DNA from 2 places in the Pantoea sp. YU22 genome. Region 2 is predicted to be linked to the other one. Evidence: predicted binding sites of a transcription regulator. Region 2 holds the regulator's gene; the other holds the start of a gene.

Region 1 (3,421 bases), on a different contig from region 2:
GTATCCAGTTCAAGCCGCTCGACGCGTTGGGTTAATCGCTCCATAGGGTGTCCTCCTGGCTGTCGAAGAGGGATAAGAGGCCGGGGAAAGGTGTGCGAAAGCGGGCTTAACGGGAATTCCATGATGTTCTCTCCTCTCCTTGTGATCTCTTCCGGATATGCCGCTGGCGCTTCCCCTTGCTGTTGGGTATTTAACCAGATCGCCGACCAGTAAACATTCCCTGTTCCGCTAATTCAGTCAAAAATAGCGAGCGATAAGCGCCTTGATTCAGCGCTGGCAGGGTAGCTCTGCGTCAGGATAATTAACACCCTTTCTGGCGCGCTCTGGAAGCCACTACGCAAATCGGTATCAATGGAGCAGAAGAAAATGCGCGGCGGGCACAAGCCGCTATCCGCGCATTAAAAGAGGAAGGAGCGTTACCGCGCCAGCGTGTCGCAGGCGCGGCTAGTGCAATCAGGCGCTGAGCCAGCCCAGCTTGATAACGAACAGCAAAGAGAGGATCACCAGCGCCGCGTTCACCTCTTTGAAACGGCCGCTCAGCACTTTTATCACCGTCCATGTGATAAAGCCGAAGGCGATGCCGTTAGCGATAGAGTAGGTCAGCGGCATCGTCAGCGCGGTTACGGTCACCGGCGCTGCCGTCGTGACGTCTTTCCAGTCGATCTCCGCCAGGCCGGACGCCATCAGCACCGCCACAAACAGCAACGCGGGTGCCGTCGCATAGACCGGCACGCTGCCTGCCAGCGGCGAGAAGAAAAGCGCCAGCAGGAACAGAATGGCGACCACTACCGCCGTTAAGCCGGTGCGTCCGCCCGCGCTCACGCCAGCCGCGGACTCCACGTAACTGGTCGTGGTCGAGGTGCCAAGCAGCGAACCAAACAGCGCTGCGGCGCTGTCAGCTACCAGCGCACGTCCCATTTTCGGGATATTGCCCTGCTCGTCCGCCAGACCAGCGCGTTTGGTCACGCCCAGCAGCGTACCGGTATTATCGAACACGTCGACAAACAGAAAGGCGAAAATCACGCTGACCAGGCCGACGTTAAACGCCCCAGCGATATCCAGCTGCATAAAGGTCGGCGCGATCGAGGGCGGCGCGGAGAAGACGCCGGCGAAAGGCGACAGACCGATCCCCATTGAAATAAAGGTAATCAGCAGAATGCCGATCAGCACCGCACCGGTAACGCGACGCGCCTCCAGCACCACGATCACGATAAAGCCAAGCAGCGCCAGCAGCGGACCCGGCTTCGTCAGATCGCCCAGCCCGACCAGGGTCGCCGGGTTATCTACCACGATACCCGCGCCTTCCAGCGCGATAAGCGCGAGGAACAGCCCGATGCCCGCCGCAATCCCGGCGCGCAGCGGCAGCGGAATGCTGGCGATAATCCACTCGCGGATTTTGAAAATCGACAGCGCGAAGAAGATCACCGCCGACAAAAATACCGCGCCCAGCGCGATCTGCCAGGTGTAACCCATATGCAGCACGACGGTATAAGTAAAGAAGGCGTTCAGCCCCATGCCCGGCGCCAGCGCGATCGGGTAGTTGGCGATCAGGCCCATCAGTACCGAGCCGATTGCCGCCGCCAGACAGGTGGCGACGAAAACCGCCCCTTTATCCATCCCGGTGGCACCCAGAATGCTGGGGTTAACAAACAGGATATAAGCCATCGCCAGGAAGGTGGTGATCCCGGCGATCACGTCGGTGCGAACCGTCGTGTTATGCGCTTTTAGCTTGAACAGTTTTTCTAACATCATCATCTCTCAAGAGCGGAGACGGCACGAATGCGCGTTCTCACTTGCCAGTGTGGGTTACATGCTGATTTTTGTGATACCGCACGACGCGCCGCTGCATGCTGACGGCTGCTGTCGTCACGCCCTGAATCTCCATAAGGCCTGAAGTCATAGCAATCGCTATGCCAGCTGCAAACGCAATCGTTTACCTTGCCAGGCCTGGCATTTTCTAAGAGAAATCTGAACCAAAAGAAGGCGCGATTATGGTGCATTGCCCCGCTGCTACGCAATCGTTTTCATCGCCGCCTTCAGGCTGCCGAAAAATTCTGCGCTAACGCACGCTTCAGCAAACTCAATGGCGATATCGCTCACGTTTCCATCGCTTGTCAGCGCGGCGCAAAACGCGCCGTGTACACTCTTGTTAACCTTTTTATAACCTTGAGGTCGAGCTGCATGAAGCCCGCCATTCTGGTTGTCGATGATGATAAAGCCGTCTGCGAACTGCTGCAGGATGTGCTGAATGAACAACAGATTAGCGTTTACTGCTGCCATTACGGTCGGGATGCGTCAGCGTTGCTGGCGCAGCATAACGATATCGCGCTGGTGATGCTGGATATGATGCTGCCAGATACAAATGGCCTGCTGGTGCTGCAGCAGCTGCAGCGTCAGCGTCCGGATCTGCTGGTTATTATGCTGACCGGCATGGGTTCTGAAGCGGAAATGGTGGTAGGGCTGGAGATGGGCGCGGATGACTATATCGCCAAGCCCTTTAACCCGCGTGTGGTGGTGGCCAGAGCACGCGCGGCGCTGCGGCGCGGCGGTCGTCTCGCACCGCCAGAAACGGCGGAGTGCGGCTGGCGTTTTAACGGCTGGCAGCTTGATGAGTCGCGCTGTCAGCTGCTTAACCCGCAGCGCGAGTCAGTTCCGCTGACGCAGGGCGAGTATGCGCTGCTGCGCGCACTGGTGCGTCACGCGCGCAAGGTGCTGACGCGCGATCAGCTGCTGGAGCTGACGCACGGTGAAAGTCTTGACGTGTTTGATCGCACCATCGACGTGCTGATTATGCGTCTGCGGCGCAAAATCGAAACTAACCCGCATCAGCCCAGCCTGATCCGCACCATTCGCGGCCTCGGCTATGTTTTTTCCGCCGATGTCGCGCGTCCGGAAGCGGTCCGGCTGAGCGCCTGACCAGGCAAACAGCCGGAACCGCGTCGTCTGGCGCTATTTTACCGTCCAGCCCTTGTAGCTGCCGACGTTGTTGCGATCGATCAGGGTAACCGGGATCAATACCGGCTTATCGGGCGCCGGTTTACCCTGCAGAATGTCGTAGCCGATCTCCACTGCTTTCGCCGCCATCACCTGCGGATCCTGTGCCGGGGTAGCGACGAACAGCGAATTCTTACGCTTCAGCGCTTCTTCCCCATCGGGCGATCCATCGACGCCGACAATAAAGAATTCATTGCGCTGCGCCTGTTTCGCCGCCAGATCGGCGCCGATCGCCGTAGGATCGTTAATAGCGAACACCGCATCCACCTTCGGATTGGCCGACAGCAGGCCGGTCATCACCTCAAGTCCCCCTTCGCGGCTCCCTTTGGCATTCTGGTTCCACGAGAGCAGTTTGATATCGGGGTGACGCTTCAGCTCGGTCATGCAACCCTCAACGCGGTTCTGCACGGCGGAAACCGGCGGCCCG
Region 2 (3,421 bases):
TTCGTCAGGCAGGTTGAACGCGGCAAAGTGTAAAAGGGTGCGCCCGTCACTGTGAAACGTTAATATTTGCAGAATGCTGTGAAATATTTTGAAGGGAATAATTATGTGGTCTGAATATGCGCTTGAGGTGGTGGACGCCGTCGCGCGTACCGGCAGCTTCAGCGCCGCCGCTAAGGAACTGCATCGCGTGCCTTCTGCCGTCAGCTATACGGTGCGTCAGCTGGAAAGCTGGCTGGCGGTACCGCTCTTCGAGCGGCAGCACCGCGACGTGGCGCTGACCGCCGCGGGAGAACATTTCGTACGGGAAGGACGCGAAGTTATCAAAAAAATGCTCGCCACCCGCAGGCAGTGCCAGCAGCTGGCGAATGGCTGGCGCGGCCAGCTGAGCATAGCGGTTGATCGCATCGTGAAGCTGTCGCGCAGCCGCCAGCTGGTCACGGACTTCTATCGCCATTTCCCCGATATGGAGCTGCACATCAGCTATGAAGTTTTTAACGGCGTCTGGGATGCGCTGGCCGACGGGCGCGTAGACGTGGCGATCGGCGCGACCCAGGCGATTCCGGTCGGTGGACGCTTCTCTTTTCGCGATATGGGCGCGCTAAACTGGCGCTGCGTTGTGGCGCGCCAGCATCCGCTTACGCAACAGCCGCGACTCGACGACGACGCGCTGCGCGCCTGGCCGTCGCTGGTGCTGGAAGATACCTCGCGTGCGCTGCCGCGCCGCATGACCTGGACGCTCGATAATCAACGGCGTCTGGTGGTGCCGGACTGGCAGGCGGGGCTGGCGTGCGTACTGGATGGATTATGCGTGGCGATGATGCCGGGCCATCTGGCGCGTCCGTTGCTGGACAGAGGGGATCTGGCGGAGCTGACGCTGCCTGCGCCGTTCCCGGAAAGCCCCTGCTGCGTGAGCTGGTCGGAAGCGCACGCATCGCCGGCACTGAGCTGGCTGCTCAGCTATCTCGGCGATGCGCAAACGCTCAATCAGGAGTGGTTAAGCGAGGATTAACGGCGGTAGTCGCGGAAGGGACCGTCACCGACCGAGCGACGTTCAATCAGCGTCGGGTGCACTTCAATGGTCTGCGACTCTTCGCGTTTGCTGGTGATGCGATCCAGCAGCATCTCCAGCGCCTTCTCGCCCAGCTGGGCTTTAGGCTGATGGACGGTAGTCAGGGCTGGCGTGAAGTAGCGCGCGTTGCGCACATTATCATAGCCGATCACTGAAATATCCTGCGGCACGCGCAGGCCCATCTCGTCGGCGGCGCAGATCGCCCCCATCGCCATAATATCGCCGCCGCAGAAGATCGCCGTTGGGCGCTGCTTCTGCTGCAGGATCTGTTGCATCGCCTGATAGCCCGATTCTGGCTCAAAATCGCCCTGCACAATCCACTCGGAACGCACCGCGATGCCTGCTTCCTGAAGCGCTTTTAAAAAGCCTGCATGACGGCCGCCGCCGGTGTTGCGCTCCAGCTGACCCGGTATGGCGCCGATGTCGCGATGGCCGCGTTCAATCAGGTAGCGCCCCGCCAGATAGCCGCCCTGGAAGGCGTTATCGAGCACGGTATCGGTAAAGTCTGCGCGCGATTCGCCCCAGTCCATCACGACCATCGGGATATTGCGATTCTCTTCCAGCATCTTCAGCAGATCGTCCGGGTACTCGGAACACATTACCAGCAGTCCATCGACGCGCTTCTGCGCCATCATCGACAGGTAAGCGCGCTGCTTCTGCAGATCGTTGTGGGCGTTGCCGAGAATCAGGGTATAGCCGCGCTCAAAGCAGTGGTGCTCCACCGCTTCGATAATTTCCGCAAAATAGGGCGCCTCGCTGGAAGTGGCAAGCAACCCCAGCGTCTTGGTGTGATTTACCTTCAGGCTTCGCGCCACGGCGCTGGGCGAGTAGTGCAGCTCCTGAATCGCCTGCCAGACGGCGTTGCGCGTCTCTTCCGCAACGAAGCGCGTTTTATTGATAACGTGAGAAACGGTGGTGGTGGAGACACCCGCGCGCTTCGCGACATCTTTGATTGTTGCCATTAAAAAGAGACTCCAGAACTCATCAATAACTCGCTGATAAGCATAATGTTAAACGTTTGCGTCCGCTAAGAGACTTTTCTGTTAATTCGCTACAGTTTTTGTCGGTGAAATATTCACTGGGCGGGACAAAACAGAGGCTGTTGCGTGCGAACGGAACCGGTGTTGCGTCAGTTGCGCAACAAAGCCGGAGATTCTAACAAGGCTTGCAGGATAAAACGAGATTTTTACCGGCAACTATGGGAAAATCCCTTAAGACCCTGTTAATTGTGTGGATAAGGAAAAGTGATGAGCACTGATTTGAAAATGGCACTGATGACGACCTGTGCCGCGCTGCTGATGATCGTAGCGTTTAGCTTTACCGCCGTGATGCACTGATACGCAGCGATAAAAAAACCGGGGAGGCCCCCGGTTTTTCTTTTCTGTCTTAGCGTATGGTTTTCGGCGTCATCATTCGGCGCGCGCCGATGTAGTGACGCTGCCAGTAATCTTCCGACAGACCGCTGATCTGGATATCTTTTCCGGTGCGCGGCGACTGAATAAATTTGCCGTTGCCGAGATAAACGCCAACGTGATCGGCCGTACCGCGACCGTTAATACGGAAAAACACCAGGTCGCCTTTCTCCAGCGATTCGCGCTTCACCGGCGCGGCGTCGCGCAGGTGGTACATTTCATTGGCGGTGCGCGGAATTCTGAATTTCACTAAATCCTTATAGGCGTACCAGACCAGGCCGCTGCAGTCGAAACCGGTATGCGGAGAGGTGCCGCCCCACTGATAGGGTTTGCCCAGCTGTCCCATCAGCTTGGTCATCGCGGTTTCGCGCGCTTTCTGGTAACGCAGGCGATGAGACTTGCTCATTTTGATGGTGGTGCCGTCATCGGCGTCCAGCAGCTGCAGCTTAGCGGTTTTGGCCGTACCCAGCTCGCGCTGATGGCCATAACGTTTACGGGAAGATTTAAGGGATTTTTTCTGTTCGCCAGCGGAATGAGAAAGTGAAGCCGTTTCGATTTTCTTCTGTTTTTTCAGTTTAATTTTTTGCGTAGCAGAAGAAGGGCGCGATTTTTTCGAGCTGCTTTTAACCGGCCGCCGTTTGCGTCGCTCATCTTCGCGCGCGCTTTTTTTCTCCGCCTTGTGCAGGCTGGCGTTAACCGGCGTTTGCGGCGAAGCTGAAGCGATGTTCAGAAACAGCTGCGCGAAAGCTAATATGAAAAGCGTAATCAGTAATCGCATAGTCCGGTTACAGGGTTAGCGGTTACGACGACAGGCCGTAACGAGGTTAGAAAAATCTGATCGAGGATCAGCGCCGGGGCCATTCTAAGCCAGGTTTTTTTCAAAAGTTAAGCCATTTTTCTATTAAACTGTTACAGGGTTGCAACTGACTCATAAATGAGC

What was found. The regulator PurR, encoded in region 2, represses purine synthesis genes. The targets are predictions, from matches to a motif close to CANGCAAACGTTTGCNTG.
Region 1: the regulator PurR is predicted to act here: its motif matches at 1,923-1,940, upstream of EKL29_RS12965 (NCS2 family permease).

The regions. Positions count from the first base shown of each region.
Region 1 is NZ_RYDU01000008.1:30,613-34,033, forward strand. It holds gene EKL29_RS12960 (hypothetical protein) at 1-44, opposite strand, end outside; gene EKL29_RS12965 (NCS2 family permease) at 454-1,752, opposite strand; gene EKL29_RS12970 (response regulator) at 2,182-2,916, shown strand; gene EKL29_RS12975 (ABC transporter substrate-binding protein) at 2,950-3,421, opposite strand, start outside.
Region 2 is NZ_RYDU01000001.1:630,682-634,102, forward strand. It holds gene punR (DNA-binding transcriptional activator PunR) at 104-1,009, shown strand; gene purR (HTH-type transcriptional repressor PurR) at 1,006-2,031, opposite strand; gene EKL29_RS03055 (YnhF family membrane protein) at 2,317-2,406, shown strand; gene EKL29_RS03060 (C40 family peptidase) at 2,456-3,259, opposite strand.